Regions from separate parts of the Streptomyces sp. NPDC058880 genome, predicted to be linked through region 2. Evidence: riboswitches for the same ligand, from Rfam matches in the RefSeq annotation. Region 2 holds a riboswitch; the other holds the start of a gene.
What was found. A riboswitch is a leader RNA that binds a small molecule or an ion and turns the genes downstream of it on or off. The one in region 2 is predicted to bind glycine.
Positions count from the first base shown of each region.

Region 1: it holds a riboswitch for glycine, as region 2 does, so the genes downstream of both, gcvT (glycine cleavage system aminomethyltransferase GcvT) here and gcvP (aminomethyl-transferring glycine dehydrogenase) in region 2, are expected to answer to the same signal.

Region 1 covers NZ_JBHYMC010000027.1:15,380-34,844, reverse strand. Annotated here, with positions in the region: gene ACFW2G_RS17705 (YncE family protein) at 1-336, shown strand, start outside; gene ACFW2G_RS17700 (EF-hand domain-containing protein) at 458-670, shown strand; gene ACFW2G_RS17695 (PadR family transcriptional regulator) at 717-1,274, opposite strand; gene ACFW2G_RS17690 (flavodoxin family protein) at 1,387-2,118, shown strand; gene ACFW2G_RS17685 (hypothetical protein) at 2,168-2,668, opposite strand; gene ACFW2G_RS17680 (L-serine ammonia-lyase) at 2,820-4,202, opposite strand; gene glyA (serine hydroxymethyltransferase) at 4,541-5,797, opposite strand; gene gcvH (glycine cleavage system protein GcvH) at 5,813-6,193, opposite strand; gene gcvT (glycine cleavage system aminomethyltransferase GcvT) at 6,297-7,412, opposite strand; glycine riboswitch at 7,584-7,686, opposite strand; gene ACFW2G_RS17660 (AAA family ATPase) at 7,876-8,553, shown strand; gene ACFW2G_RS17655 (enhanced serine sensitivity protein SseB) at 8,668-9,402, shown strand; gene ACFW2G_RS17650 (enhanced serine sensitivity protein SseB C-terminal domain-containing protein) at 9,499-10,239, shown strand; gene ACFW2G_RS17645 (ABC transporter permease) at 10,707-11,702, shown strand; gene ACFW2G_RS17640 (ABC transporter substrate-binding protein) at 11,780-13,528, shown strand; gene ACFW2G_RS17635 (ABC transporter permease) at 13,679-14,686, shown strand; gene ACFW2G_RS17630 (ABC transporter ATP-binding protein) at 14,683-15,828, shown strand; gene ACFW2G_RS17625 (ABC transporter ATP-binding protein) at 15,861-16,937, shown strand; gene ACFW2G_RS17620 (trimeric intracellular cation channel family protein) at 17,079-17,735, shown strand; gene ACFW2G_RS17615 (thioesterase family protein) at 17,782-18,636, shown strand; gene ACFW2G_RS17610 (cysteine desulfurase family protein) at 18,760-19,465, shown strand, end outside.
Region 2 covers NZ_JBHYMC010000100.1:1,068-13,166, forward strand. Annotated here, with positions in the region: gene ACFW2G_RS31760 (mannose-1-phosphate guanyltransferase) at 1-2,292, shown strand, start outside; gene ACFW2G_RS31765 (DUF881 domain-containing protein) at 2,401-3,309, shown strand; gene ACFW2G_RS31770 (small basic family protein) at 3,306-3,638, shown strand; gene ACFW2G_RS31775 (DUF881 domain-containing protein) at 3,644-4,453, shown strand; gene ACFW2G_RS31780 (FHA domain-containing protein) at 4,542-5,480, shown strand; gene ACFW2G_RS31785 (MerR family transcriptional regulator) at 5,524-6,285, shown strand; gene ACFW2G_RS31790 (bifunctional nuclease family protein) at 6,349-6,822, shown strand; gene ACFW2G_RS31795 (MerR family transcriptional regulator) at 7,003-7,641, shown strand; gene ACFW2G_RS31800 (DNA polymerase IV) at 7,694-9,097, shown strand; gene ACFW2G_RS31805 (PRC-barrel domain-containing protein) at 9,117-9,482, opposite strand; glycine riboswitch at 9,604-9,702, shown strand; gene gcvP (aminomethyl-transferring glycine dehydrogenase) at 9,899-12,099, shown strand, end outside.

The DNA of each region.
Region 1 (19,465 bases), on a different contig from region 2:
GGCGAAGGCTGCCACGGGCTCTACGTGAGCCGCGACTCCAAGGAGATGTACGTCTCCAACCGCGGCGAGGGCACCATCTCCGTCTACAACTTCCCGCAGAAGAAGCTCACCAAGAAGTGGACGCTGCCGGACGGCGGCAGCCCCGACATGGGAGGCGTCTCCGCCGACGGCAAGGTGCTGTGGCTGTCCGGGCGCTACGACTCCGAGGTGTACGCGATCGATACCGTGACGGGCAAGCAGCTCGCCCGGATCCCGGTGGGCGGTGGCCCCCACGGACTCGCCGTCTACCCGCAGCCCGGCCGCTACTCGCTCGGCCACACCGGCATCTTCCGGTAGGCGGGATCCCCGGCCGCCGCCGGTGCGGCCGGGGAGCGGAGGGCCCGGCCCCGGGGCGTCCGCCCGACAGGGGTGGCGCTACCCTGGGCCGGTCAGCAAGCACCAAGAAGGGGTGGACCCAGTGGCGGACATCGAGAGCGCACGGGCTACGTTCGACAGGTTCGACGTGAACGGTGACGGCTTCGTCACGGCCGACGAGTACAGCGCCGCGATGCGCGCGATGGGCGACGTCCACGTGACCCCGGCCGTCGCGGACTCCGTCGTCGCGGCCAAGGACGCCAACGGCGACAAGCTGCTGAGCTTCGACGAGTTCTGGGCCTCCCTGAACAAGTAGTCCCCGGCCTCCCGCCCGGCCCCCGAGGCCCGGGCGGGAGTACGCGTCAGACGGACGGTCCGGGCGGGTCCTCCATGTCGCCGACCTCGGCGAGGGCCTCCTCCAGCCAGGTCAGCCAGAACGTCTCCAGGGCGATCCCGCCGTGCAGCACGAGCCGGCGCAGCCGGTCCGCCACGGCGTCGCGCCCCGGCGGGAAGTCCTTCTCCTCGATGGCCTCGTACTGCGCCAGCTGGCGCCGGTGCAGGTCCAGATGACGCCGCAGCTCGGGGCCGAGGCCCTGTGGCCCCACCACGCCGGCCGCCCGGATTCGCAGCAGCAGCGGATCGCGCATCGGCTTCGGGTCCTGGCTCTCCGCCACCCACCGGGCGAGCTCCGTGCCGCCCGCGGGCAGCACCTCGTACTCCTTCTTCTGACCCCGCACGGGCGCCTCGCTCGGCAGCGCGCGGATCAGCCCGGCCTCCTCCAGCCGCCCGAGCTCGCGGTAGATCTGCTGGTGCGTCGCCGACCAGAAGTACCCGATCGACTTGTCGAACCGCCGGGTCAGCTCCAGCCCGGACGAGGGCTTCTCGAGCAGGGCGGTGAGGATGGCGTGCGGCAGGGACATGCCGCCATCCTAGGTTCGCCGCGGTCCGGGCAGCGCGACCACCTCCGCACCACCCTCCCCGTACGGGCCAGGCCCGGTGGCGGGCGCCCGGCACGCTGCGCAGGCTGGGTGCGTGACTGCCGACGAGAACACCGCGAACCGCCCGCACTACGCCGACCTCACCGCCGTCTACGTCAACTGCACGCTCAAGCGCTCGCCCGAGACCAGCAACACCGAGGGCCTGATCGACAAGAGCCGAGCGGTGATGGAGTCCGCGGGCGCCCGCACCTCCCTCATCCGCGCCGTCGACCATGACATCGCGACGGGCGTCTGGCCGGACATGACCGAGCACGGCTGGGAGAGCGACCAGTGGCCCGTCCTCTACAGCCAGATCATGGACGCCGACATCCTGGTCCTGTGCGGGCCCATCTGGCTCGGCGACAACAGCTCCGTGATGAAGAAGGTGATCGAGCGGCTCTACGCCTGCTCCTCGCTGCTGAACGAGCACGGCCAGTACGCATACTACGGCCGGGTCGGCGGAGCGCTGATCACCGGGAACGAGGACGGCGTCAAACACTGCGCCATGAACGTCCTCTACAGCCTCCAGCACCTCGGCTACGCGATCCCGCCGCAGGCCGACGCGGGCTGGATCGGCGAGGCCGGCCCGGGCCCGTCCTACCTGGACCCCGGCTCGGGCGGCCCCGAGAACGACTTCACCAACCGCAACACCGCCTTCATGTCCTGGAACCTCATGCACCTGGCGGCGCTGCTCAAGCGCTCCGGCGGCATCCCGGCGCACGGCAACCAGCGCTCCCTGTGGGACGCCGGCTGCCGCTTCGACTTCCCCAATCCCGAGCACCGATGAGTCCGGGCCCGGGGCGCGAAGGCCTCGGGCCGGGCCGTCCGCGGCCGGTTCAGTGCGCGATGTCCACCACGAACCGCTCGGGCGAGTGCAGGCTGTAGGCGCGGTAGTACGGAAGGGTGTCGAAGGCGGCGCCGAAGGTCACGTACCCCTCGTAGTCGCCCGTCATGGCGAGCCCCTTGAGCTTGGTGAGGTAGATCCTCTGAAGCTTGGGGCCGTGGTACACGCTCTCGCCCGCGTCGTCGTGCGCGGCGGCGGGGTTGAGCCTGATCTCCAGGAAGTACGTCCCGGCCAGAGGCACGGGCTTGCCGGAGCCGTCGTACCTCAGCTGTGCGACGGGCGTGACGGTCACCGTGGGCGTGTACCCCTCCAGGTCGACGACGATCCGGTCGTATCCGGAGTGCCCGCCCCAGCGGGCGTTCACGACGAGCGGGGTCGGGACCTCGGTGGAGGCGAGTGAGGAGGCGGAGGCGGGCGAGGCGAACGCCAGTCCGGCGGCGAGCAGCGCGCCGGAGGCCAGAGCCACGAACCGCCGGAGACGTGTGTGGATCATGTTGTCCCCCCGATTCTCAAGAGACGGGGACTGATGGCACCACCTGGGACGCCGCTCCGGGCTCCTCCGGTTCCACCGGGTGGACGGTGTACCGGACGCCGCAGGGGCTCGGCGCAACCCGCGCCGGGCCCCTGCGGTCACCAGGAGGGCATCAGCACTCGATGACGTTGACCGCGAGGCCGCCGCGGGCGGTCTCCTTGTACTTGACCTTCATGTCAGCGCCGGTCTCCTTCATGGTCTTGATGACCTTGTCGAGGGAGACCTTGTGCGAGCCGTCGCCGCGCATCGCCATCTTGGCGGCGGTGACGGCCTTGACCGCGGCCATGCCGTTGCGCTCGATGCAGGGGATCTGGACCAGTCCGCCGACCGGGTCGCAGGTCAGGCCCAGGTTGTGCTCCATGCCGATCTCGGCGGCGTTCTCGACCTGCTCCGGCGTGCCGCCCAGCACCTCGGCGAGGGCGCCGGCCGCCATCGAGCAGGCCGATCCCACCTCACCCTGGCAGCCGACCTCGGCGCCGGAGATCGACGCGTTCTCCTTGAACAGCATGCCGATCGCGCCCGCAGCGAGCAGGAAGCGGACCACGCCGTCCTCGTCCGCGCCCGGCACGAAGTTCATGTAGTAGTGCAGCACGGCCGGCAGGACGCCCGCGGCGCCGTTCGTCGGGGCCGTCACGACCCGGCCGCCCGCCGCGTTCTCCTCGTTGACCGCCATCGCGTAGATCGTCGTCCACTCGCTGCGGTGCATCATCGGGTCGCCCTCGGTGCGCAGCTGGCGCGCCGTGGAGGCGGCGCGGCGCTTGACCCGCAGGCCGCCCGGGAGGATGCCCTCGCGGGACATGCCGCGCGAGACGCAGGACTGCATGACGCGCCAGATCTCCAGGAGGCCCTCGCGGATCTCCTCCTCCGTACGCCAGGCCTTCTCGTTCTCCAACATCAGGGAGGAGATCGACAGGCCGGTCTCGTCGGCCAGCCGCAGCATCTCGTCACCGGAGCGGAAGGGGTACTTCAGCACCGTGTCGTCGAGCTTGATCCGGTCCTCGCCCACCGCGTCCTCGTCGACGACGAAACCGCCGCCGACCGAGTAGTAGGTCTTCTCCAGCAGAGGGGTGCCGGCCTCGTCGTACGCGAAGAGCGTCATGCCGTTCGCGTGGTACGGCAGGGACCGCCGGCGATGCAGGATCAGCTGGTTCGGCTCGTCGAAGGCGATCTCGTGGACGTCGCCTATCTCCGCCCCGAGCAGCCGCAGGCGGCCGCTCCTGCGGATGCGATCCACCTCGTCGTCCGCCGTCTCCACGTCCACGGTGCGGGGGGAGTGGCCTTCCAGACCGAGCAGCACGGCCTTGGGCGTGCCGTGGCCGTGGCCGGTCGCGCCGAGGGAGCCGAAGAGCTCTGCCCGCACGGAGGCCGTCTGGGCGAGCACGCCGTCCTTCTTCAGTCGCGTCACGAACATGCGCGCGGCGCGCATCGGACCGACCGTGTGGGAGGAGGAGGGACCGATGCCGATGGAGAAGAGGTCGAAGACGGAGATGGCCACGGTGGCGGACTCCCTTGTCTGCTCGTGGGGTGGGAGGGGGCAGGAGAGGCGGATTGTTCAGATTTTGTCCGACAGACGAGCTTAACGCGGTGCGGTGAACGTCCTGGCTGCCGGACGAGGTGGGAAGGATTACGTGGACAGGTCGGGAAGGTGTCCACTCGCGCCGCGGGGGCGCGGCGCCGGGCCCCGCCGGCTGCCGGAGACCGGCCCCGGCGCTGGGCGGCAGGGGTGTCCGCCCGCCCGGGGCGGGTGCCGGACGCGCCGGGGTGGACGCCGGCGGGTACGGGAAGGGCCCGGCCCGTGCGCAGACGACGAGGCCGGGCCCTTTCGCGCCGCCGCTAGAGCGACGGGTACAGCGGGAACTTCGCGGCGAGCGCCGAGACGCGCGCCTTGAGGCCCTCGGCGTCGTACGTCGGCTTCAGCGCCTGCGCGATGATCTCGGCGGCCTCGGTGAAGGCCTCGGCGTCGAAACCGCGGGTGGCGAGGGCCGGCGTGCCGATCCGCAGACCCGAGGTCACCATCGGCGGCCGCGGGTCGTTCGGGATGGCGTTGCGGTTGACCGTGATGCCGACCTCGTGCAGGCGGTCCTCGGCCTGCTGGCCGTCCAGCTCGGAGTTGCGCAGGTCGACCAGGACCAGGTGCACGTCGGTGCCGCCGGTGAGGACGTCCACGCCCACGGCCTTGACGTCGTCCTGGACCAGGCGGGCGGCGAGGATCTTCGCGCCTTCCAGGGTGCGCTCCTGGCGCTCCTTGAACTCGGGCGAGGCGGCGACCTTGAAGGAGACGGCCTTGGCCGCGATCACGTGCTCCAGCGGACCGCCCTGCTGGCCGGGGAAGACCGCAGAGTTGATCTTCTTGGCCAGTTCCTGCGTCGACAGGATGACACCGCCGCGCGGACCGCCGAGGGTCTTGTGCGTGGTGGTGGTGACGACGTGGGCGTGCGGCACCGGGTTCGGGTGCAGGCCCGCGGCGACCAGACCGGCGAAGTGCGCCATGTCGACCATCAGGTAGGCGCCGACCTCGTCCGCGATGCGGCGGAAGGCGGCGAAGTCCAGCTGGCGCGGGTAGGCGGACCAGCCGGCGACGATCAGCTGCGGCTTTGACTCCTTGGCGAGGCGCTCGACCTCGGCCATGTCCACCTGGCCGGACTCGTCCACGTGGTAGGGGACCACGTTGTAGAGCTTGCCGGAGAAGTTGATCTTCATGCCGTGGGTCAGGTGACCGCCGTGGGCCAGATTCAGGCCCATGATCGTGTCGCCCGGCTTGAGCAGCGCGAACATCGCGGCGGCGTTCGCCTGCGCACCGGAGTGCGGCTGGACGTTCGCGGCCTCGGCGCCGAACAGCGCCTTGATGCGGTCGATCGCGATCTGCTCGACCACGTCGACGTGCTCGCAGCCGCCGTAGTAGCGGCGGCCCGGGTAGCCCTCGGCGTACTTGTTGGTGAGGACCGAGCCCTGGGCCTCCATGACGGCGACCGGAGCGAAGTTCTCCGACGCGATCATCTCCAGGGTGGACTGCTGGCGCACGAGCTCCGCGTCGACGGCTGCGGCGACGTCGGGGTCGAGCTCGTGGAGAGGGGTGTTCAGTACAGACATCAGGATCCCCTGGGGTCAGTTACCGGCGGTGAGCGTGGTGTACTCCTCGAAGGAGAGCGCGTCCTTGGGCTCCTCGGAGAGGCGGACCTTGAACAGCCAGCCGCCCTCGAACGGGGCGGTGTTCACGAGCGCCGGGTCGTCGACGACGTCCTGGTTGGCCTCGACGATCTCGCCGGAGACCGGGGAGTACAGGTCGCTGACCGACTTGGTCGACTCCAGCTCGCCGCAGGTCTCGCCCTCGGTCACGGTGTCGCCGACCTCGGGGAGCTGGGCGTAGACGACGTCACCGAGCGCGTTGGCCGCGAACTCCGTGATACCGACCGTCGCGACGCCGTCCACGACGTCCGACAGCCACTCGTGCTCCTTGGTGTAACGCAGCTTCTCGGGGTTGCTCATGGCCTGATTCTCCTGGATGCGGGGGAGTGGATACGAACTGCGGTCTTGGGTACTGAGACGACGCCGTACGGCTGCCCGGACGGCGGACGTCGTGCGCGGAGGGCTACTTCTGCCGCTTGTAGAACGGCAGCGCGACGACCTCGTACGGCTCATGCGTACCGCGAATGTCGACGCCGACGCCGGAGGTGCCGGGCGCGGCGTGCTCCGCGTCCACGTACGCCATCGCGATCGGCTTGCCCAGCGTCGGGGACGGGGCGCCCGAGGTGACCTCGCCGATGACCTTGCCGTCGGCGACGACGGGGAAGCCGGCGCGCGGGACGCGGCGGCCCTCGGCGATCAGGCCGACCAGCTTGCGCGGGGCCTGGTCGGCGGCCTTCTCGGCGGCGGCCTCCAGGGCGGCGCGGCCGACGAAGTCCCCCTCCTTCTCGAACTTCACGACCCGGCCCAGACCTGCGTCGAACGGGGTCAGGGAGGTGGTCAGCTCGTGCCCGTACAGCGGCATGCCCGCCTCCAGGCGCAGGGTGTCGCGGCAGGACAGGCCGGCCGGAACCAGGCCGACGCCCTCGCCGGCCTTGGTCAGCGCCTGCCACAGCTCCACGGCGTGCTCGGGGGCGACGAACAGCTCGAAGCCGTCCTCGCCGGTGTAGCCGGTGCGTGCGATCAGCGCGGGCACGCCCGCGACGGTGCCCGGCAGGCCCGCGTAGTACTTCAGGCCGTCGAGGTCGGCGTCGGTGAGCGACGCCAGGATGCCGGGGGACTCCGGACCCTGCACGGCGATCAGCGCGTACGCGTCGCGGTCGTCGCGGACCTCGGTGTCGAAGCCGGCGGCACGCTCGGTCAGGGCGTCGAGGACGACCTGGGCGTTGGAGGCGTTGGCGACGACCATGTACTCGGTCTCGCCGAGGCGGTAGACGATCAGGTCGTCGACGATCCCGCCGTCCTCCTGGCAGATGTGCGTGTAGCGGGCACGGCCGACACCGACGGTGGAGATGTTGCCGACCAGCGCGTAGTCCAGGGCCTTGACGGCCTCCGGGCCGGTCAGCGTGATCTCGCCCATGTGCGACAGGTCGAAGAGGCCGGCCTTGGTGCGTACGGCGTTGTGCTCGTCGCGCTCGCTGGCGTACCGCAGCGGCATGTCCCAGCCCGCGAAATCGGTCATGGTCGCACCGAGCGAACGGTGCAGCGCATCGAGGGCGGTCAGGCGGGGGGCAGTGCTCATGGGTGTGGCTCCCGGGTCCCAGGGCATCGACATGACATGACGAGGACGTTCCTCCCCATCTGTCATCGGAACCTGAGAGGTTCGCCGAGAGTTCCGCCGATCGTCCGATCGCCGGTCTCCCCGACTTGCACCTTGGGTGGAGCTGGCGCGCAGCTCGCTTTTCAGATCTGCCTCATCCACGCGGTACGGGGCCTGAGAGATTCAAGGGAGGTTCTTGCTCCTTCGGCGCCCGGCACGGCCTCGCGGCCTGCCGGGACTCTCCCGCGCGGATTCAAGCGGCCGGTATGCAGTTGGTCCAGATGGCGCACATCATTGCACGGCATGCTCGGGATCGGGGGTGGGGGTCCGAAAGTTCGTACGCCCCTCCGAACGGGCCGAGTGGAACCGTGGATGCCGGATTACCGTCTCTTTACACTCGGTGGGAAGGGTCCCGGTGGCCCGACGCGGGGGGAAGGCGAGCACTGTGCGGAGATTCGGAGTGGTGACGGCGACGGGAGCCGTCGAAGCGGTGCCGGCCCAGCGGCGCGGCGCGCGCGAGCGCGGGAGGGCTGCCGACGGCGGCCTCGGCCCCGTGCGCGACCTGCGCGGCCCCGCACTGCGCGGACCCCGGCGGCTCGGCTTCGCCGAGGGCGACATCGTCGTGGTCTCCGGGCTGCCCGGCGGCGGCAAGAGCACGCTGATCAAGCGAGCCGCGCCGGAGGGCGGCGCCGTCGACTCCCAGGACACCCGTGAACGCTGGGAGCGCCGGATGCCCGCCCGGCTGCCCTACGCCGTCTACCGCCCGCTGGTACGCGCCGCGCACTACTGGGGGCTGTACCGGATCCTGCGCTCCGGCGACTCCGTCGTCGTCCACGACTGCGGCACTCAGAGCTGGGTGCGCGCCCTGCTCTCCGCGGCCGCGCGCCGCCGGGGCCGGTCGCTGCACCTCGTCCTCCTGGACAGCAGCCCCGAGGAGGCGCTCTCCGGCCAGGCCGCGCGGGGCCGGGGGGTGTCTGCCTACGCCTTCGCCCGCCACCGCGGCGCCGTGGGCCGCCTGCTGCGCGACGCCGAGGCGGGCCGCCCGCCCGCCGGCTGCGCCTCCGCGACCCTGCTGGACCGCCGCTCGGCCGCCGCCGTGACGGGGATCGGTTTCCACGGCTGACCGCCGGGCCGGGCCGACCCGGATCCCCGGCGGCGGTGCCCGCCCCGCGGCCGGTACCCTGCGGGGCGACACGCGCGGGACCGCACGTGCGGGACCAGACAGGGGCAGGGGCAGATGCAGGGCAGCGGCTGGCCGGAAAATGAGCTGGAGCAGGTGCTCGGGGCGGCGCTCGGGCAGCCGGACGCCGGCGGCCGGATCCTGGAGGTGCTCGGGCGCAGCAGGGTGTGGGTGCCCCTGCCGGGCGGCGGCGGCCCCGACACGGCCGGTCTGGACCTGCCCACCATGGACATCGGCGGGGCGGCGTACGTCCCGGTCTACAGCTCCGAGGCCCAGTTCCTCGCCTGTGTCGGCCCCGGCATGGACTTCGCGGTGGCCCCGGCGGTCGAGTTCGCCCGGGGGCTGCCCCCGCAGCTCGGCATCGCGGTCAATCCGGAGGGCGCCGTCGGCGTCCCGCTGCCCCCGCCCGCCGTCGCCGAGCTCTGCCGTGCGGGCCGCAGCCCGCTCGACGGCTCCGCGACCGGCGGCCGCGTACGGCTCTTCGAGCCCGACTGGCAGGAGGACCCGGTGGACTTCCTGGCTGCCGCCGGCGAGGAGTTCCGCGCCACCGGAGTGGTCGCGGCGGCGCACCGCTGCCTCGCCAGCGTCGAGGGCGGGGCACCGGAACTCTTCGTCGGTGTCCGCCTGGCGGGGTGGGAGCCACAGATGCGGGAGGCGCCGATGGAGGCGCTCGGACGCGCCCTGGCGCGCGTTCCGGCGCCGTGGCCCGTGCAACTGATCCTCCTGGACGCGGCCCAGGACCCGGTCACGGACTGGATTCGTGAGCGCGTACGCCCCTTCTACCTCGCGTAGGGCCGCTTAAGCTGGTTACATCTCCCGGCCGCACGCATGAGCGCTGGCCCGGGTAAGGCACGCGTGGAGCGACGGGCGGACGAAGAGGGGTACCGGGTGAGTGCGTCAGGCACGGCCGCGGCCGGGCAGGTCGAGCACATGATGCGCCAGGTGACTCCCGGGCGCTACGAGAGCTACGAGTCACTGCTGCGGGCCCTGTCCGAGGGCCGGCTGTGGATGCTGCTGTGGCAGGGGCAGCCGGGGTCCCCGGACGCCCAGTACGGCGGCATGGAGGTCGAGGGGCTCGGCTACGCCCCCTGCGTCACCTCCCCCCAGGAACTGGCCGCGAGCGGCTGGAACCGGGGCTACGAAGTGGTCACGGGGCGGGACATCGCCCGCGCCCTCTACCCGGACCGCTGGGGTCTGTGGCTCAACCCGCATGCCCAGGGCGGCGGCCTCGGCGTGCCCTGGGCCGACCTGCGCCGCATCGCGACCGGCCTGGACCGGATGCCCGCGGGCCCACTGCGGCTGTCCGAGCCCAGCATCGAACTGCCCCAGTTCTACGGTCTGCTGACCCAGCATGCGCACCGCACACCGGCCGTGCGGTCGCTGCGCCGCGCCTGGGTGCAGCCGGCACTCGGGTCCCCTTACCTCGCCGTCGGGCTCGACCTGTACGACGCCTCCGCGCCCGCGCTGGAATCCGTACGGGAAATGATGCGCCAGTCGGTCGGGGCGGTGCCCGAGGGCGTCCCGGTGTGCACCGTCGCGCTGGGCGACGAGCACGACCCCGTGGCGATGTGGCTGCGGGCGCAGACCCGGCCCTTCTACGACCGCGAGGGCCAGGCCCCGGCGTACTGACCCGGCCCGCCCCCAGGAGCCCCCGCGGACCCGCGGGGGCTCCTGGCGCGAAATCCGCATATCGAGACGTCCATCTCGAAGGCCGCACCGGTCCCATCGGTGCGGCCTTCGGCATATCCGCTGAATAGGCCCAAGATTCACGTCTGAAAGGGCAGTTGGGTCTGATGTCCGTTCCGCGCCGAACGCGCGGTGTTTCACCGCTCAACAGGCCTGGCGGTTCGGATAGCGGAAGGTGTAAGCCCAGATCACGGTTGCGCATCACATCCCCGGGGGGTCTGGCGGGCGGTTGAGAGCGCGTTGAAGACTCCCCCCACCGAAGGCCGGTCCATCTCACGAACACCGGCTCTTCACGTGCACTTCCGGCACATTTTCTCGCCAATCGCACCACCAGCGACGCCGATTGAACCAAGCCGCCACAGCGGCGGGCATGGGCCGGCCACCGTCGGCCGAGAGGGGTCCCCACCACGATGACGGCACCACTGCACGACACCAACGCGGCCGAGTCCGCGGCCGTGGCCACCCCCGACGTTCCGCAGAAGGCGATCGAGGGCCGCTCGCTCGGCCGGATCGCGTGGACCAGACTCAAGCGCGACAAGGTGGCGATGGCCGGCGGCGCGGTCGTGCTGCTCCTCGTCGTGCTGGCCGCGCTGTCGCAGCCGATCCAGTGGGTGTTCGGCCTGGACCCGGACGCGCTGCACCAGGACCTCATCGACCCCTCCCTGGCCACTCCGATCGGCTCCTTCGGCGGTATCAGCTGGGAGCACCCCCTCGGCGTGGAGCCGAAGTTCGGCCGCGACATCGCCACCCGCATCCTGGAAGGCTCCTGGGTCTCCCTGCTGGTCGCCTTCGGGTCGACCCTCCTCTCGGTGCTGATCGGCTCGGTGCTGGGCGTCGTCGCCGGGTACTACGGAGGCTGGGCCGACACGGTGATCAGCCGCATGATGGACACCTTCCTCGCCTTCCCGCTGCTGCTCTTCGCGATCTCCATCTCGGCCGCCCTCCAGGGCGGGGCCTTCGGGCTGGAGGGACTGCCGCTGCACATCGGCGTGCTGATCTTCGTGATCGGCTTCTTCGGCTGGCCCTACATCGGGCGCATCGTGCGCGGCCAGACGCTGTCGCTGCGCGAGCGGGAGTTCGTCGACGCGGCCCGCAGCCTCGGCGCCCGCGGCCCCTTCATCGTCTTCCGGGAGCTGCTGCCCAATCTGGTGGCGCCGATCCTCGTCTACGCCACCCTGCTCATCCCGACCAACATCCTCTTCGAGGCCTCTCTGAGCTTCCTCGGCGTGGGTATCCAGCCACCGCAGGCCTCGTGGGGCGGAATGCTCAGCTCCGCCGTGGACTACTACAAGGTCGACCCGATGTTCATGGTCGTCCCGGGCACGGCGATCTTCCTCACCGTGCTCGCCTTCAACCTCCTCGGCGACGGCCTGCGCGACGCCCTGGACCCCAAGAGCTCGCGCTGATCCGCCCGTCTCCCGGGCATCCGGCCGAGGCACCGCCCGTACCACCACCACTCCGAATCAGGGGGCATCACTCCGTCATGAGAAGCAGGTCGAGAAAAGCCGCGGTGCTTGCCGCCGCCATCACCGTCGCCCTCACCGCCTCCGCCTGCAATGGTGGTGACAAGACCGCCGGCGACGACAAGTCGGCCGGATCCAACGCCGCCGTCAAGGGCGTGGTCAACGCCTCCGACAAGCAGGGCGGAACGCTCGTCTACGAGGCGTCCGACACCCCCGACTCCTTCGACCCCGGCAACACCTACTACGGCTTCGTCTTCAACTTCAGCCGCCTGTACGCCCGTCCGCTGACCACCTTCGCTCCCGGCGCCGGAGCCGAGGGCAACAAGGTCGTCCCGGACCTCGCCGAGAGCCTCGGCACCCCCAGTGACGGCGGTGCCACCTGGACGTACAAGATTCGCAAGGGCGTGAAGTACAGCGACGGTACGGAGATCACCTCCAAGGACGTCAAGTACGCCGTCGAGCGGAGCAACTTCGCCCGTGACGTGCACTCCAACGGCCCGAACTACCTCGCGCAGTACCTCAAGGACAACGAGACCCCCTACGAGGGCCCGTACAAGGACAAGTCCGACACGGGGCTGCAGTCCATCGAGACCCCCGACGACCAGACGATCGTCTTCAAGCTGAAGCAGCCCTTCGCCGAGTTCGACTACCTGCTGGCGAACCCGCAGTCGGCCCCCGTGCCGAAGGCCAAGGACAACGGCGCGGACTATGTGAAGAACATCGTCTCCTCGGGCTCGTACATGTTCGAGAGCTACGAGCACGACAAGCAGGCGGTCCTGGTCCGCAACCCCAACTGGGACGCCTCCACGGACCCGCTGCGCAAGCAGCTCCCGGAGAAGATCGTCGTCAAGCTGAAGGTCAACCAGGAGACGATCGACTCCAACCTGAAGGCCGGCAACACCCACATCGACATCGTCGGCAACGGTGTGGCCCAGCAGACCCAGACCGAGCTGCTGACCTCGAAGGACCCCAACACCGACAACGCCGAGGGCGGTCGCCTGGTCTACATGGCGATGAACACCAAGGTGGCGCCCTTCGACAACGTGGAGTGCCGCAAGGCGGTCCAGTACGCGATCGACAAGGTGTCGGTGCAGACCGCGTTCGGCGGTCCCACCCGCGGCGCCATCGCCAGCACCGTCCTGCCGACCGACATCCCGGGGCACGTGGACTTCAACACCTACGAGACCCCTGACAACAAGGGCGACGAGGCCAAGTCCAAGGCCGCGCTGACCGCCTGCGGACAGCCGAACGGCTTCGAGACCACCATCACCGCGCGCAACGACCGCGCCGGCGAGGTCGACATGGCCACGGCCATCCAGGCGTCCCTGAAGAAGGTCGGGATCAACGTCAAGATCCAGCAGTTCCCGGCCGGCAAGTACTTCAGCGACTACGCGGGCGTCCCGAAGTTCACCGAGGACAACAAGATCGGCCTCATGATGATGCAGTGGGGCGCCGACTGGCCGAGCGGCTTCGGCTTCCTCCAGCAGGTCGTCCACGGTGACGCGATCAGCAAGACCGGTAACACCAACCTGTCGCAGCTGAACGACCCCGAGATCAACAAGATGCTGAACGACAACATCGCCAACACCGACGCCGCCGCGCGCGAGAAGGTCTACGGCGAGATCGACAAGAAGGTCATGGACCAGGCGGTCATCGTGCCCCTGACCTACTTCAAGGTCCTGCACTACCGCTCGCCCAAGCTCACCAACGTGGTCTCCAACCCGGCGTGGAGCGGTCAGTACGACTACCTCAACATCGGCCTGAAGTAAACCCGGACGCCAAGTCCTCAGGCAGTTCGACCCTCTCAGCCAGATCTGCCAGAACCGTGGAAGGCAGGTGAAGGCAGCAGCGCGCGCGCCGGTCCGTACCGCCCCCCGACCGGGGGCGGTACGGACCGGCGGACGCCGAAGCCGACCCCCGTGTTTGTGTACATCGTCCGGCGGCTGTTCGCCGCGGTGTTCCTGCTGCTCGTTGTCAGCGCGATCACCTTCGCGATCTTCTTCCTGCTGCCCCGGCTGGCCGGCGGCACGGCCGACTCGCTGGCCACGCAGTACGTGGGCAAGAACCCCTCGCCCGAGTCCATCGCCGCGGTCAAGAAGAACCTCGGCTTCGACCAACCCCTGTACGCGCAGTACTGGGAGTTCCTGAGGGGCATCTTCGCGGGCCGCGAGTTCAACTACGGCCCCAGCCCCTCGCAGTGCAACGCCCCCTGCCTGGGCTACTCCTTCAAGGACCACGTCGAGGTCTGGCCCGACATCGTGAGCCGGTTGCCCGTCACCGCCTCCCTCACCCTGGGGGCGGCCGCCATCTGGCTGGTCACCGGTGTCACCACGGGCGTGGTGTCGGCCCTGCGGCCCGGCTCGCTCTTCGACCGGCTCGCGATGGGCGTGGCCCTCGCCGGCGTCTCCCTGCCGATGTTCTTCACCGGCACCCTCGCGCTGGCCGTCTTCGTCTTCAACTGGCCGGTGTTCACCAACGTCTACGTGGACTTCTCCGACGACCCGGCCGCCTGGGTCCAGGGACTGGTCCTGCCCTGGTGCACGCTGGCCTTCCTCTACTCCGCGCTCTACGCACGGCTCACCCGGGCCGGAATGCTGGAGACCATGAGCGAGGACTACATCCGCACCGCCCGGGCCAAGGGCCTGCGCGAGCGGGTGGTCGTCACCCGCCACGGACTGCGCTCCGCGCTGACCCCGATCGTGACCATCTTCGGCATGGACTTCGGGCTGCTCCTCGGCGGCGCGATCGTCACCGAGACGGTCTTCTCCTACCACGGCGTCGGCGAGTACGCCTACCAGGCGATCGCGGTCAACGACCTGCCGAAGATCCTCGGCGTGACCCTGTTCGCCGCCTTCTTCATCGTGTTCTGCAACCTGGTGGTCGACCTCGTCTACGCCATCATCGACCCGAGGGTGAGGCTGTCGTGACCGACCCGACTCAGAAGGGGAAGGGCGTCAGCGCCGACGCCCGTACCGCGGACGCCGCCTCCACCGGCACGGCCCTCTCGGCGGATCCGGTCGCAGGCCGTCCCGCCGAGGCCTTCCTCGACGTCCGCGACCTCAAGGTGCACTTCCCCACCGACGACGGAGTCGTCAAATCGGTGGACGGGCTCTCCTTCCAGCTGGAGAAGGGACAGACCCTCGGCATCGTGGGCGAGTCCGGCTCCGGCAAGTCGGTCACCTCGCTGGCCGTCATGGGCCTGCACCGGGCGGGCAACGCCGACCGCTCCAGCGTCGAGATGTCGGGCGAGATCTGGCTCGGGGGCAGGGAACTGCTGACGGCCGATCCCGAGGAGGTGCGCAGGCTGCGGGGCCGCGACATGGCGATGATCTTCCAGGACCCGCTGAGCGCGCTGCACCCCTACTACACGATCGGCTCCCAGATCGTGGAGGCGTACCGCGTCCACAACGACGTGGACAAGAAGACGGCGCGCAAGCGGGCCGTGGAGATGCTCGACCGGGTGGGCATCCCCGAGCCCGGCAAGCGCGTCGACGACTATCCGCACCAGTTCTCCGGCGGTATGCGCCAGCGCGCGATGATCGCGATGTCGCTGGTCAACAATCCTGACCTGCTGATCGCGGACGAGCCGACCACGGCGCTGGACGTCACCGTGCAGGCGCAGATCCTGGACCTGATCCGCGATCTGCAGAAGGAGTTCGGCTCCGCCGTCATCATGATCACGCACGACCTCGGCGTCGTCGCGGAGATGGCCGACGAGATCCTCGTGATGTACGGCGGCCGGTGCGTCGAGCGGGGCACCGCCGAGAAGGTGTTCTACGAGCCCCGCCACCCCTACACCTGGGGCCTGCTGGGCTCGATGCCGCGCATCGACCGCGAGCAGAGCGAGCGCCTCATCCCGGTCAAGGGCTCCCCGCCCAGCCTCATCAACATCCCCGACGGCTGCGCCTTCAACCCGCGCTGCCCGTACGCCGACGTGCCCAAGGGCAACGTGACGCGTACGGTCCGGCCCGAGCTCACCCAGGACGACAGCCGCCACTGGTCCGCCTGCCACATGCCGCAGGACGAGCGGACCCGGATCTGGACCGAAGAGATTGCGCCGAAGCTGTGACCGAGACGCCTGACACGAAGAAGCCGGAAGCGGTGGTCATTCCCGCGCAGGCCACGGACTCGCCCGAAGTCCTGCTCAAGGTCACCGGCCTGGCGAAGCACTTCCCGATCACCAAGGGGCTGATCCGGCGCCAGGTGGGCGCGGTCAAGGCCGTCGACGGACTCGACTTCGACGTCCGGCGCGGGGAGACCCTGGGCATCGTCGGCGAGTCCGGCTGCGGAAAGTCGACCATGGGCCGGCTGATCACGCGGCTGCTCGAACCGAGCGGCGGCACGATCGAGTTCGAGGGCAAGGACATCACGCACCTCGGGGTGGCGGGCATGCGCCCGCTGCGCCGCGACGTGCAGATGATCTTCCAGGACCCCTATGGCTCGCTGAACCCGCGCCACACGGTGGGCACCATCGTCAGCGCCCCGTTCAAGCTCCAGAACGTCGTCCCGGAGGGCGGGCTCAAGGCGGAGGTCCAGCGGCTGCTGTCGCTCGTCGGCCTCAACCCCGAGCACTACAACCGCTACCCGCACGAGTTCTCGGGCGGCCAGCGCCAGCGCATCGGCATCGCGCGGGCCCTGGCGCTGAAGCCGAAGCTGGTGGTCGCGGACGAGCCCGTCTCGGCGCTCGACGTCTCGATCCAGGCCCAGGTGGTCAACCTGCTGGACGACCTCCAAAAGGAGCTCGGCCTCACCTATGTGATCATCGCGCATGACCTGTCGGTCATCCGCCACGTGTCGGACCGCATCGCGGTGATGTACCTCGGCAAGATCGTCGAGCTCGCCGACAACGCGTCCCTGTACGGGGAGCCGATGCACCCGTACACGGCGGCCCTGATGTCGGCCGTGCCGGTGCCGGACCCGAGGCGGCGCGGCGCAAGGAGCGGGCGCATCCTGCTCAAGGGAGACGTGCCGTCCCCGATCTCGCCGCCGAGCGGCTGCCGCTTCCACACGCGGTGCTGGAAGGCGACGCAGATCTGCGCCACCCAGGAGCCGCCGCTGCTCGCGCTGAAGACGGGGCACCAGGTGGCTTGCCATCACCCGGAGAACGCCCCCGACCAGGCTCCGGGCGACACGCCCCTCCCGGGTGCGGCGGACGCGGTGACGACGGCTTCGCAGTAGGCCGCCCCGGCCGTGCCGGGGGCTGTCCCCGGCACGGCCGGCGCGCCGCCGGGGACAGCGGCCGCCGCGGGGCCCGCCACCTGGGCGGGAGCCGGGGGTGACGCGTCACCCGGGCGGGAGCCGAGGGGCGACAATGGCCCGGTGCTCCACGATCTCTTCCCGCCCGGGGTCCAGCATGCGCTGGACCTCGCCGGCATCTTCGTCTTCGCCACCGCGGGTGCCCTGCTCGCCGTCCGCAAGAATTTCGACGTCTTCGGCATCGCCGTGCTCGCCCTCGTCACCGCCCTCGGCGGGGGCCTCTTCCGCGACCTGGTCATCGGTGCCGTCCCGCCGGCCGCCTTCGGTGAGCTCAGCTTCTTCGTCACCCCGCTGATCGCCGCCGCGATCGTCTTCTTCCTGCACCCCGAGGTTCAGCGGATCAACCGGGCGATCAACGTCTTCGACGCCGCCGGCCTCGCACTGTTCTGTGTGACCGGCACGACCAAGGCCTACGAGTACGGCCTCGGCCTGACCGCGTCCGCGGCGCTGGGCCTGGCTACGGCCGTCGGCGGCGGCGTACTGCGCGACGTGCTGGTCAACGAGGTGCCCTCGCTGCTGCGCGACCGCGAGATGTACGCCGTGCCCGCCACCGTGGGTGCCGCGATGGTCGCCGTCTCCATCGCCCTGGACTCGCTCAACGCCGTCACCACCGGCCTGGCGATCGTGACCACCTTCGTCCTGAGGCTCCTCGCCATGCGCTACCACTGGCGGGCGCCGCTGGCCTGGAACCGCCGCTCCTCGGTGGCCGAAGAGCCGTAGCAACAGAAAGCTACCGCTTAGTAGTAAGCAGGTGTACCGTCGTTCCATGTCATATGCAGCTGCCCAGGCATCCATCGGCGACAGCGAGTTCGACCGCGACACCGCCATCACCGAGCGCGCCGGCGAGCCCGGCGTGTACGACGCGGAGCTCTCCGCCGGCTGGACGATCATCGCCGCTGTCAACGGCGGCTACCTGCTGGCCCTGGTCGGACGGGCCCTGTCGGCGGCCCTCCCGCACCCGGACCCCTTCACGGTCTCCGCGCACTACCTGACGTCCTCCGTGCCCGGCCCGGCCGTGATCCGCACCGAGGTCGTCCGAGTCGGCCGTACCCTCTCCACCGGCCAGGCCTCGCTCTTCCAGTACGACGAGCACGGCAACGAGGTCGAGCGCATCCGCGTCCTCGCCTCGTACGGCGACCTCGCGTCCCTGCCGGACGACGTGCGGACCGTCGCCGAGCCGCCGCTCATGCCCTCCTACGAGAACTGCATCGGCCCCGAGGCCGGCCCCGCGCCGATCCCCGGCAGCTCCGCCATCGTGGACCGGCTCCGGCTCCGGCTCGACCCGGCGACGGCGGGCTGGGCCGTCGGCGCCCCCTCCGGCAAGGGGGAGATGCGGGCCTGGTTCGAGCTGGCCGACGGCCGCGACGCCGACCCGCTGTCCATGCTCCTCGCGGTGGACGCACTGCCGCCGACCGCCTTCGACCTCGGCCTGGTGGCCTGGACCCCGACCGTGGAGCTCACCACGCACATCCGCCGCCGCCCGGCCCCCGGCCCGCTGCGGATCTCCATCACCACCCGCAACCTGGCCGGCGGCTTCCTGGAGGAGGACGCCGAGGTCTGGGACTCCACCGACCACCTGGTCGCCCAGTCCCGCCAGCTGGCACGGGCCCTGCGCATGTGACCTCCGGCGCGCGGCGCGGCGCCCGGCCGGGAGGTCGCGGGGCGGGCATGAGCCCCCGCGGCCCGGCCGGATCGGGTCCCGCCGGGCGGAGGGCCGCAGGAGGGCCCCTAGAATCGGGGGATCATGGCCTACCTCGACCACGCCGCCACCACCCCCATGCTGCCGGAGGCCGCCGCGGCGATGACCGCGCAGTTCGCCGCCACGGGGAACGCCTCGTCCTTGCACGCCGCCGGCCGCCGGGCCCGCCGTACCGTCGAGGAGGCCCGCGAGGCCTTCGCCGAGGCGATCGGCGCACGCCCCAGCGAGGTGGTCTTCACCGCGGGCGGCACGGAAGCCGACAACCTCGCCGTCAAGGGCCTCTACTGGGCCCGGCGCGACGCCGACCCCGCCCGCACCCGGGTCATCGCCAGCCCCGTCGAGCACCACGCCGTCCTCGACGCCGTGCACTGGCTCGCCGAGCACGAGGGCGCCGAGGTCGACTACCTGCCCGTGGACCGCTACGGGCGCGTGCACCCCGACGCCTTCCGCGAAGCCGTCGAGCGCAACCCCGGCGACATCGCCCTGGCCACCGTCATGTGGGCCAACAACGAGATCGGCACCGTCATGCCGGTCCGTGAACTGGCCGACACCGCCCGCGAGGCCGGCATCCCGCTGCACTCCGACGCCGTCCAGGCCTTCGGGCAGCTCGACGTCCACTTCGGCGACAGCGGCCTCGCCGCCATGACCGTCAGCGGTCACAAGATCGGCGGCCCCTACGGCATCGGAGCGCTGCTCCTCGGCCGCGACCAGAGTCCCGTACCCGTCCTGCACGGCGGCGGGCAGGAACGGC
Region 2 (12,099 bases):
GAGCTCGGGATGGAGCTCACCTATGCCAACGAGGAAAAGCCACTCGGGACCGCCGGCAGCGTGAAGAACGCCGAGGAGGCCTTGAAGGATGACGCCTTCGTCGTCATTTCCGGCGATGCGCTGACCGACTTCGACCTCACCGACCTGATCCGCTTCCACAAGGAGAAGGGCGCACTGGTCACGGTCTGCCTCACCCGGGTGCCGAACCCGCTGGAATTCGGCATCACGATCGTGGACGAGGAAGGCAAGGTCGAGCGCTTCCTGGAGAAGCCGACCTGGGGCCAGGTGTTCTCGGACACCGTGAACACCGGCATCTACGTCATGGAGCCCGAGGTCTTCGACTACGTCGAGGCCGATGTCTCGGTCGACTGGTCCAGCGACGTCTTCCCCCAGCTGATGAAGGAAGGCCGGCCGATCTACGGCTACGTGGCCGAGGGCTACTGGGAGGACGTGGGCACGCACGAGAGCTACGTCAAGGCGCAGGCCGACGTGCTCGAGGGCAAGGTCGAGGTCGAGATGGACGGCTTCGAGATCTCGCCCGGCGTGTGGGTCGCCGAAGGAGCCGAGGTCAGCCCGGAGGCCGTGCTGCGCGGACCGCTCTACATCGGGGACTACGCAAAGATCGAAGCCGGTGTGGAGATCCGTGAGCACACCGTCATCGGGTCGAACGTCGTCGTCAAGAGCGGTGCCTTCCTGCACCGGGCCGTCGTCCACGACAACGTGTACATCGGGCCCCACAGCAACCTCCGTGGCTGCGTGATCGGCAAGAACACCGACATCATGCGCGCGGCACGGATCGAGGACGGCGCCGTCATCGGCGACGAGTGCCTCGTCGGTGAGGAATCGATCGTCCAGGGGAACGTACGCGTCTACCCCTTCAAGACGATCGAAGCCGGTGCCTTCGTCAACACGTCCGTCATCTGGGAGTCACGTGGACAGGCCCACCTCTTCGGCGCGCGCGGTGTCTCCGGAATCCTGAACGTCGAGATCACCCCCGAGCTGGTGGTCCGCCTCGCAGGTGCCTACGCCACCACGCTGAAGAAGGGCGCGATCGTCACCACGGCCCGCGACCACTCCCGTGGCGCCCGAGCGCTCAAACGGGCCGTGATCTCGGCACTCCAGGCCAGCGCGATCAACGTACGCGACCTGGAGAACGTACCGCTGCCCGTGGCCCGGCAGCAGACCGCGCGAGGCAGCGCCGGCGGGATCGTCCTGCGGACCTCCCCCGGAGTACCGGACTCCGTCGACATCATGTTCCTCGACGAACGGGGAGCGGACCTCTCGCTCCAGCAGCAGCGCAAGCTGGACCGCGTGTACGCGCGCCAGGAGTACCGGCGGGCGTTCCCCGGCGAGATCGGCGACCTGCAGTTCCCGGGCAGCGTCTTCGACGGCTACACGGGCTCGCTGCTGCGGCGGGTGGACACCACCGGGATCGCCGACGCCGGACTCAAGGTGGTCGTCGACGCCACCAACGGCAGCGCCGGACTCGTCATGCCGAGCCTCCTCGGCCGGCTCGGGGTGGACGCCCTGACGATCAACCCCGGTCTCGACGAGTCCAGGCCGACGGAGAGTGCCGAATCCCGGCGGGCGGGCCTGGTGAGACTGGGCGAGATCGTGGCCTCGGCACGGGCGGCCTTCGGCGTACGGTTCGATCCGGTGGGCGAGCGCATCTCGCTCGTGGACGAGCGAGGGCGGATCATCGAGGACGACCGGGCGCTGCTGGTCATGCTCGACCTGGTGGCCGCCGAGAAGCGCAGCGGCAAGGTCGCGCTGCCGGTGACCACGACGCGGGTCGCCGAGCAGGTGGCGGCCTACCACGGAACACAGGTGGAGTGGACGACGACCTCGCCCGACGACCTGACCCGCGTCGGGCGGGCCGAGAACACGATCTTCGGTGGAGACGGCCGGGGCGGCTTCATCGTTCCGGAGTTCAGCAGTGTCTTCGACGGCTCGGCGGCGTTCGTGCAACTGCTCGGCCTGGTGGCGCGCACCCAGCTCACACTGAGCCAGATCGACGCCCGGATCCCGCGGGCGCACGTACTCAAGCGGGATGTGCCGACGCCGTGGGCGGTGAAGGGGCTCGTCATGCGACGGGTCGTGGAAGCGGCCGGAGACCGGCAGGTGGACACCACCGACGGGGTGCGGGTGGTGGAGGCCGACGGACGGTGGGCGCTGGTGCTGCCGGACCCGGCGGAGGCCGTGACGCACCTGTGGGCCGAAGGCCCCGACGACGCCTCCGCGCAGGCGCTGCTCGAAGAATGGGCGGGCGTGGTGGACGGCGCCGGGCACTGAGCGCCCGGCGGTCGATGACCTGAACGGAAGTCCGGTGGGCGGGGGCGGGAGGCCCGGCCCTGCCCACCGGACGGACGCATTGGGTGTGTGCGGCGCCGACATGCGACGATGTGCGGCATGTCGCAGCCGCCCCCCCACCGGACTCCGGCGTCCCCTGCGCCTGCGCGCCCCGACGCCTCCATGTCGCTGCTGACGCACGTGATGGACCACAGCCTCGACGAGGGCTACGCCGAGGCGACCGCCCGGCGCCGGGCGGACGGCACGGCCGGCCTGCCCCGCACCCTCAAGGCCAAGCTGGGGCTCGCCGCCGGACTCGTGGTCGCCGCGATGGTCGTCACGCTCGGCGCGGCCGAGGCGCGCCTTGACGCGCCGGTGCTCGCCAAGGAGCGCCAGGAGCTGATCGACCGGGTGCAGCGGGCCGACGAGCGCGCCGACGCCCTGGAACAGAACATCGACCGGCTCAGGACCGATGTCGCCGCACGTCAGCGTGCGGCCCTCAAACAGCCCGGCGGGAGCCAGGGCGAGCTCGTCTCCCAGCTGGCCGGCGCCACCGAGGTCCGCGGGCCGGGGATCAGACTGGTGGTGGACGACGCCAAGGGCTCCTCCACGGGCGGCGGCGGGAAGCCGCGCGAGAGCAGCGGATTCTCCGACACCGGCCGGGTCCGCGACCGTGACATGCAGAAGATCGTCAACGGACTGTGGCAGTCCGGTGCGGAGGCGGTCTCCATCAACGGGCAGCGGCTGACGGAGCTGTCGGCGATCAGGGCCGCGGGCGACGCCATACTGGTCGACAACCGGCCGCTGGTACCGCCGTACGAAGTACTGGCGGTGGGGGACAAGCAGCGACTCGGCCCGGCCTTCCAGGACTCGGCGGACGGCCAGTACCTGCACGTGCTGCAGGAGAGCTACGGCATCCGCTACACCCTGTCCCCAGCCGACGAACTGCGGCTTCCGGCCGCTTCGAGCCTGATCGTCCGCACAGCCACAGCAGTAGAGCAGCAGAAGGGTGCATCGTGATCGCGGTACTGGGCCTCTTGGCCGGAGTGGTGGTCGGACTTCTGGTCCGGCCCGAGGTACCGGCCGTGGTGGAGCCTTATCTGCCCATCGCCGTGGTGGCGGCCCTCGACGCGGTGTTCGGGGGTCTGCGCGCCATGCTCGACGGCATCTTCGTCGACAAGGTCTTCGTGGTGTCGTTCCTGTCGAACGTCGTCGTGGCCGCACTGATCGTCTTCCTCGGCGACAAGCTGGGCGTCGGCTCGCAGCTGTCCACCGGAGTCGTGGTCGTGCTCGGCATCCGCATCTTCTCCAACGCCGCGGCCATTCGCCGCCACGTGTTCCGGGCGTGATCGACATGAACGCGAACGACACCCCCGCCGAGGAACCGAACGTCCCGGAACGGCCTCTTCAACAGGGAAAGGCACAGGCCGAGCCGGTGCCCGAGGAGACCGGCCGGCAGCGGCTGGCGGCCGGCTTGTGGCCTCCGAGGGTCAGCCGGGCCCAACTGATCGTTGCGCTGCTGCTGTTCGTCCTCGGACTGGGTCTGGCCATCCAGGTCCGGTCGAACAGCGACTCCAGCGCGCTGCGCGGGGCGCGGCAGGAGGACCTGGTACGCATCCTCGACGAGCTGGACGGGCGGACCAAGCGGTTGGAGGACGAGAAGCAGCGACTGGAAGACCAGCGCCGGGAGCTGGAGAGCAGCTCCAACCAGGCGGAGGAGGCCCGCAGGCAGACCGCGGAGAAGGAGCGTCAACTCGGCATCCTGGCCGGTACGGTGGCAGCCCAGGGGCCGGGCATCACACTCAGGATCAGCGATCCCACCGGCCAGGTGCGGCCCGACCAGCTGCTGGACACGCTCCAGGAGCTGCGGGCCGCCGGGGCCGAGGCTATCCAGATCAACGGGGTGCGCATCGTGGCAGGCTCGTACTTCTCGGACGAGAACGGTGGGGTCGGGATCGACGGCAAGAAGATCACACAACCCTATGAGTTCAAGGTGATCGGGAAGCCCCAGGATCTGGAGCCGGCGCTCAACATCCCGGGCGGTGTCGTCCAGACGCTGGAGAAGGAGCAGGCCACGGTCGCCGTCACACGGTCGGCGAAGATCGTTGTGGACGCCTTGCGGGCTGCGAAGCAGCCTGACTACGCTCGGTCGTCATCGGGGTGAAGGTGGAGCGGAGTGGAAGGTGGAGCGGCTCACGCAGGCTGATGCCTGCGGGGGGTCGCCGCACCGAAGTTGCGGTGCGTGGTGGAAACTGTCTGGTGGTTACGGACGTTGTGAGAATGTCCGGGTCGGCAGGTGTCTGCATGCGGAGTTCGTCCTGCCCCACGGGCGGGTCTGTTTCAGTCAAGGGGAATCGCCCGTGAAGTTGTTTGAGAAGTTGTTCGGCAAGAAGAACCGCGAGGAGAGCGGCGCGGCCAGGCACCGCGCCGGGGGCGCGGAAGGGCAGGGTGACCGGCCGCTGTTCCGCGACGAGGTCGCCGGCGCGGGCGAAGTTCCGGGTGCCCCCGGCGCGTCGTCTGTTGACCCTGCCGGTACCGGCCGCATAGGTTTCGGTGAACCATCAACCTCAAGTGCGGGTGGAGGGTTTGCCCCCGACCCGTACGCCACCAATGCCTCCGCGGGGCAGCCGCGGCGCGAGGAGCCGTCCATGTCGGCCGAGCAGGTTTGCAGCAGGTGCGGACACCGCAGCGATGCGGCCAGCCGGTTCTGCTCCAACTGCGGAGCGCCGCTGCGGGCGGGCCTGACGCCGGAGCGCGCTTCGGAGACCACGTCCACCATCTCGATCTCCGGCCTCGAGGCCTACGAGGCCGAGGTGTCGGGACAGACGCACGTGTCGTCCTCGCTGTCCCCCGAGGCCCAGGCCGCGGTGGAGGCGCTGCCGCCCGGTTCCGCCCTGCTCATCGTGCGGCGCGGACCCAACTCCGGCAGCCGCTTCCTGCTGGATGGCGAACTGACGACGGCCGGCCGGCACCCGCAGAGCGACATCTTCCTGGACGACGTCACCGTCTCCCGGCGGCACGTCGAATTCCGCAGGAGTCAGGACGGCGGCTTCACCGTGGCCGATGTCGGCAGCCTCAACGGCACGTACGTCAACCGTGAACCCATCGACTCCGTCGCCCTGCACAACGGCGACGAGGTGCAGATCGGCAAGTACCGGCTGGTCTTCTACGCGAGCCTGCGGGGCGTCTGACCCTCCCCCGGACCCGGTCCGGGGGCACCCGAGGGAAGGTCCCATGCTGCGCAATCCGACAGGCGGCGCCGGGAACGGCACCGCCGGCTCGGCCGGGCGGCTGGTGAGCATCGGCACGGTGCTCACCACGCTGCGTGACGAGTTCCCCGAAGTCACGATCTCGAAGATCCGTTTCCTGGAGGCGGAGGGGCTGGTCGAACCCCGGCGTACACCTTCCGGGTACCGCAAGTTCAGCACGGAGGACGTGGAGCGCCTCGCCCGCATCCTGCGCCTGCAGCGTGATCACTACCTGCCGCTGAAAGTCATCCGCGAGCAGCTCGACGCCCTTGCACGCGGGGAGCAGGTCCGCATCCCGGCACCGGCGGCGCACGGCGACTGCGCCGATCCGTCGGACCCCGCCGCCCTGTACGGCGAGACGGGGCAGGAGGAGCCTCCCGCCGCCCGGGTGGGGCGGGCCGAGCTCCTGGAGGCCGTGGGCGTGGACGAGGAGCAGCTCGTCGAGTGGGAGTCGTACGGGCTCCTCGCCGAGGCGCCGGGCGGCGGGTTCGACGCCGACGCGCTCACCGTGGCCCGGCTCGTGGCCGACCTGGGGCGTTTCGGCCTGGAGCCGCGCCACCTGCGCGCGATGAAGGCGGCCGCCGAGCGGGAGGCGGGGCTGGTGGAGCAGGTCGTCGCACCCTTGCGCCGACACCGCAACCCGCAGACCAGGGCCCACGCACAGGCCACGGTGAAAGAGCTCGCGGGGCTCTCCGTACGGCTGCACGAGGCCTTGGTGCAGACGGCCCTCGGGGTCCGGTTGCGCTGAGCGCGGCGGCCGAGGTGGAGCCCCGACTACCCAAACCTGCCGGGCAGGTCCTAGGGTTGCTGTGTGAACGAGCTCGACGTTGTGGGTGTCCGGGTGGAAATGCCCTCCAACCAACCGATCGTGCTCCTGCGTGAAGTGGGAGGCGACCGGTACCTCCCCATCTGGATCGGTCCGGGAGAGGCGACGGCCATTGCCTTCGCCCAGCAGGGTATGGCCCCTGCCCGGCCGCTGACGCACGACCTGTTCAAGGACGTGCTGGAGGCGGTCGGTGAGGAGCTCACCGAGGTCCGGATCACGGATCTGCGGGAGGGCGTCTTCTACGCGGAGCTCGTCTTCGCCAGCGGGGTCGAGGTGAGCGCGCGGCCTTCCGACGCCATAGCCCTCGCCCTGCGGACGGGGACACCGATCTACGGCAGTGACGGCGTGCTGGACGACGCCGGAATCGCCATTCCGGACGAGCAGGAGGACGAGGTGGAGAAGTTCCGCGAGTTCCTCGACCAGATCTCGCCCGAGGACTTCGGTACCGGCCAACAGTGAGTCGCCGCCGCGTCCTCCACGCCGCGCCATCACCCCATTCGAGTAGCCTTTCCCCGCAATCGGATACGGGAAACCACTCTCAGGGTGATTATCACTCGGCGTGCCGAGTGTGGCGATCGTTGACGCACCCCTGGTGACTGCCTACCTTCGAGGTGGGCAGGTCAAGGACGGAGGGTCGGCGTGAGGATCACGGGCGACGGTACGACCGGGGGCACCCCCGTACGGAGTGGCACCGGGCCGTACCCGCTGCACGGTGGTGCGGCCGGACCCGCGCGCCGCCAGCCGGAGTCGACGCCGGTCGGTTCGCCGGACGGCGACCCGGCGCCCGAGCAGGTCGGCTACCGCGGACCCACGGCGTGCGCCGCGGCCGGCATCACCTATCGGCAGCTCGACTACTGGGCGCGCACCGGGCTGGTGGAGCCCAGCGTGCGGGCCGCCTACGGCTCCGGAACGCAGCGCCTCTACAGCTTCCGCGACGTCGTGGTACTCAAGATCGTCAAGCGTTTCCTGGACACCGGTGTGGCGCTGCAGAACATCCGTACGGCGGTGCAGCATCTGCACGACCGCGGCCTCGCCGACCTTGAGCGGATGACGCTGATGAGCGACGGCGCCACGGTGTACGAGTGCACCTCGCCGGACCAGGTCGTGAGTCTCCTCCAGGGTGGGCAGGGCGTCTTCGGCATCGCCGTGGGGGTGGTGTGGCGCGACGTGCGCAACGCCCTGTCACAGCTGCACGGGGAGCGGGTGGACACCGGCGAGACGCTGGTCCGGCACCACCCGGCGGACGAGCTGGCCGCCCGTCGCAACCGAGCCGGCTGAGCGGCCTGCCCGGGCCGCGGGAATGTCAGTGGCGTAGGGCAGCATCGGTGCCGTGAGAGCCGCCCCGACCATCCTGCATCTGGACATGGACGCCTTCTACGCCTCCGTCGAGCAGGCGTCGAAGCCGAGCCTGCGCGGCAAGGCCGTCATCGTCGGAGGGCTCGGACCACGGGGGGTCGTCGCCACCGCCTCCTACGAGGCCCGACGGTTCGGGGTGCATTCGGCGATGCCCACGGCGCAGGCCAGGCGGCTCTGCCCGAACGGCGCCTACCTGATCCCGCGGTTCACGCTCTACCGGCAGGTCAGCGACGTGGTCATGGCCATGCTGCGGGAACTGTCGCCGCTGGTGGAGCCGCTCAGCCTGGACGAGGCCTTCGTGGACCTGGAGGCGGGCGGGGCGGCCTTCGACTCGCACTTGGCGCGGGCGACGGGCGAGCGGCTGCGGGCCGGCATCACCGCCGCCACCGGGCTCAGCGGGTCCGTGGGGCTGGCCGGGTCGAAGATGCTGGCCAAGGTCGCCTCGGAGGAGGCCAAGCCCGCGGGGCTGCTGCTGATCGAGCCCGGGACCGAGCGGGAACTGCTCGCTCCGATGCCGGTGCGGACTCTGCCGGGGGTGGGGCCGGCCACCGGGGAGCACCTGCGCCGCGCCGGGATCACCACGGTGGGGGACCTGGCGGAGGCCGGGGAGGACGAGTTGGTCCGGATGCTCGGGCGCGCGCACGGCACGGGGCTGTACCGGATGGCGCTGGGCCTGGACGACCGGCCGGTGGTCGCGGAGCGGGACGCCAAGTCGGTGTCGGTCGAGGACACCTTCGACGTGGATCTGCACGACCGGGTGCGGATCCGGGGCGAGGTGCAGCGACTCGCCGACCGGTGCGTGCAGCGGCTGCGGGGCTCCGGGCACTCGGGGCGCACGATCGTGCTCAAGGTGCGGCGCTACGACTTCTCCACGCTGACGCGGTCCGAGACGCTGCGCGGCCCCACGGACGACGCGGCGGTGGTGCGGGAGGCCGCCGCGCGGCTGCTGGAGGCGGTGGACACCACGGGAGGCGTGCGGTTGCTGGGGGTGGGGGTGACCGGCCTGGCGGACTACACGCAGGAGGACCTCTTCGCCCAGTCGCTCGCGGCCGAGCCTCAGGTGGCGGCCGAGGTGGACGGTACGGGCGGTGCGGCCGGGGGAACCGAGCCGGAGGCCGCCGGAGGGGACGAGAAGCCACAGGAGGGGCCGCCGGCGCCCGCGGAGCAGCAAGAGGCTCCCGAGCGCCGCTGGGCGGCCGGAAGCGACGTACGCCACGTGCTGTACGGGCCGGGGTGGGTCCAGGGCAGCGGGGTGGGGCGGGTCACCGTCCGGTTCGAACAGCCCGGGTCGGAGCCCGGCCGGGTGCGGACCTTCCGGGTGGACGACCCGGATCTGGCGCCGTCCGACCCGTTGCCGCTGGTGGGGGAGGCCGCGTAGGGCGGCGCCGGGGCGCGGGTCAGCCCTCGTCGCCCGCCAGCCGGCCGAAGTCGCGGTCGACGTCGGACGGGAGGGCCGTGTCCAGGCCGTAGTGGTGATAGAGCTGGAGTTCCTGCTCGGGGGAGAGGTGGCGGCCGACGCCGAAATCCGGTGCGTCCCTGATGAGGGAGCGTTCGAAGGGCACCCGCAGGGTCTCGCCGACCATCTCGCTCGGCTCCAGCGGCACGAAGGCGTCCCGGCCGAAGAAGCCGGTGCGGACGGCGGCCCATTCCGGGACACCCGTGGCATCGTCGAGATAGACCTCGTCGATGGTGCCGATCTTGGCACCGTTGCGGTCGAACGCCTTGCGGCCGATCAGGCTGCGCGGATCGATGTCGGTCTGCACGGTCCCTCCAAATGGTCGCAACTGTCGCAACTGCTCCCTAGTGACTACAGAAGGGCATTTCCGCAGAGGAGGCCACTCGGGGAGCCTCTTGAACCCCGCTGGTAGGCTGGGTGACGGCTGTCGACCCTGTGCGGGAGAGTCCTCCGAGTGAGCAAGACGGAGGCGCCGAAGGAGCAAATCCTCCCCGGAATCTCTCAGGCATACGTACCGCACGGACGAGGCCACTCTGGAAAGCAGGGCGGGTGCCGGGCGCGCAGTGCCGGTCCCCCTCCTCACCGACGGTGAAAGCCGGAGCTCTCGGGAGACCCCCGTGAGATCCGGTGAAACTCTCAGGTGCAGATGACAGAGGGGGAGGCCGTCCGGGTGCCCGCGCCGTGGTGCCCCTCGCAGGTCATATGACCAGGAGGCCTCCGTACATGACCGCCAACCGCATTCCGCTCTCCCAGCTGGAGCGAGGCATCCCCTTCGAACAGCGCCACATCGGCCCGGATGCCGAGGCGCAGGCGAAGATGCTCGCCCAGGTGGGCTACGGCTCCCTGGACGAACTGACCGCCGCCGCGGTGCCGGATGTGATCAAGACCGCCGACGCGCTCGACCTCCCCGAGGCGCGGACCGAGGCCGAGGTGCTCGCCGAGCTGCGCTCGCTCGCCGACCGCAACCAGGTCCTCACCCCCATGATCGGTCTCGGTTACTACGGGACCTTCACCCCGCCGGTGATCCTCCGCAACGTCATGGAGAACCCGGCCTGGTACACGGCGTACACGCCCTACCAGCCGGAAATCTCGCAGGGCCGCCTCGAGGCCCTCCTGAACTTCCAGACCGTCGTCGCCGACCTCACCGGCCTGCCGACCTCGGGCGCCTCGCTGCTCGACGAGGGCACCGCGGCCGCCGAGGCCATGACCCTGGCCCGCCGCGTGGGCAAGGTCAAGGGCAACGTCTTCCTCGTCGACGCCGACGCCCTGCCGCAGACCATCGCCGTCATCGAGACCCGCGCCGAGCCGATCGGCATCGAGGTCGTCGTCGCCGACCTCTCCGACGGCATCCCCGCCGAGATCGCCGAGCGCGGCGTCTACGGCGTCCTGCTCCAGTACCCGGGTGCCTCCGGCGCCGTCCGGGAGATCAAGCCGGTCATCGACCAGGCGCACGAGCTCGGCGCCATCGTCACCGTCTCGGCCGACCTGCTCGCCCTGACCCTCCTGACGTCCCCGGGCGCCCTCGGAGCCGACATCGCCGTGGGCACCACCCAGCGCTTCGGTGTCCCGATGGGCTTCGGCGGACCGCACGCCGGCTACATGGCCGTCCAGGACAAGCACGCCCGTTCGCTGCCCGGCCGCCTCGTCGGCGTCTCGGTGGACGCGGACGGCAACAAGGCCTACCGCCTGGCCCTGCAGACCCGCGAGCAGCACATCCGCCGCGAGAAGGCCACCAGCAACATCTGCACCGCGCAGGTGCTGCTCGCCGTCATGGCCGGCATGTACGCCGTCTACCACGGCCCGGACGGCCTGCGGACCATCGCCCGCCGCACCCACCGCTACGCGGCGCTGCTCGCCGCCGGTCTGCGGGCCGGCGGAGTCGAGACCGTACACGGCGCCTACTTCGACACGATCACCGTCCGTGTGCCGGGCCGCGCGGCCGAGGTCGTCGCGGCTGCCCGGGAGGGCGGGGTCAACCTGCACCGGGTCGACGCCGACCTCGTCTCGATCAGCTGTGACGAGACCACGCTGCGCGCCGACATCGAGGCCGTCTGGGCCGCCTTCGGCGTCACCGCCGACATCGAGGCGCTCGACGAGGCCACGGCCGACACCCTGCCCGAGGGCCTGTTGCGCTCGGACGCGTACCTGACGCACCCGGTCTTTCACCAGTACCGGTCTGAGACCGCGATGCTGCGCTACCTGCGCAGGCTCTCGGACAAGGACTACGCGCTGGACCGCGGCATGATCCCGCTGGGCTCCTGCACCATGAAGCTCAACGCGACCACCGAGATGGAGCCGGTGACCTGGCCCGAGTTCGGCCAGCTGCACCCCTTCGCGCCGGTGGAGCAGGCCGAGGGGTACCTCACGCTCATCAACGAGCTGGAGGAACGTCTCTGCGAGGTCACCGGCTACGACAAGGTCTCCATCCAGCCGAACGCCGGCTCCCAGGGCGAGCTCGCCGGTCTGCTGGCCGTACGCGCCTACCACCGGGCCAACGGCGACGAGCAGCGCACCATCTGCCTCATCCCGTCCTCCGCGCACGGCACCAACGCCGCCAGCGCCGTGATGGCCGGCATGAAGGTCGTCGTCGTCAAGACGGCCGACGACGGTGAGGTGGACGCGGACGACCTGCGTGCCAAGATCGAGCAGCACCGTGACGAGCTCGCCGTGCTGATGATCACCTACCCCTCCACGCACGGTGTGTTCGAGGAGCACGTCGCCGACATCTGCGCCCAGGTGCACGAGGCCGGCGGCCAGGTCTACGTCGACGGCGCCAATCTGAACGCCCTGGTCGGCCTGGCCAAGCCGGGTCACTTCGGTGGCGACGTCTCGCACCTGAACCTGCACAAGACCTTCTGCATCCCGCACGGCGGCGGCGGTCCGGGCGTCGGCCCGGTCGGCGTCCGGGCGCACCTGGCGCCGTA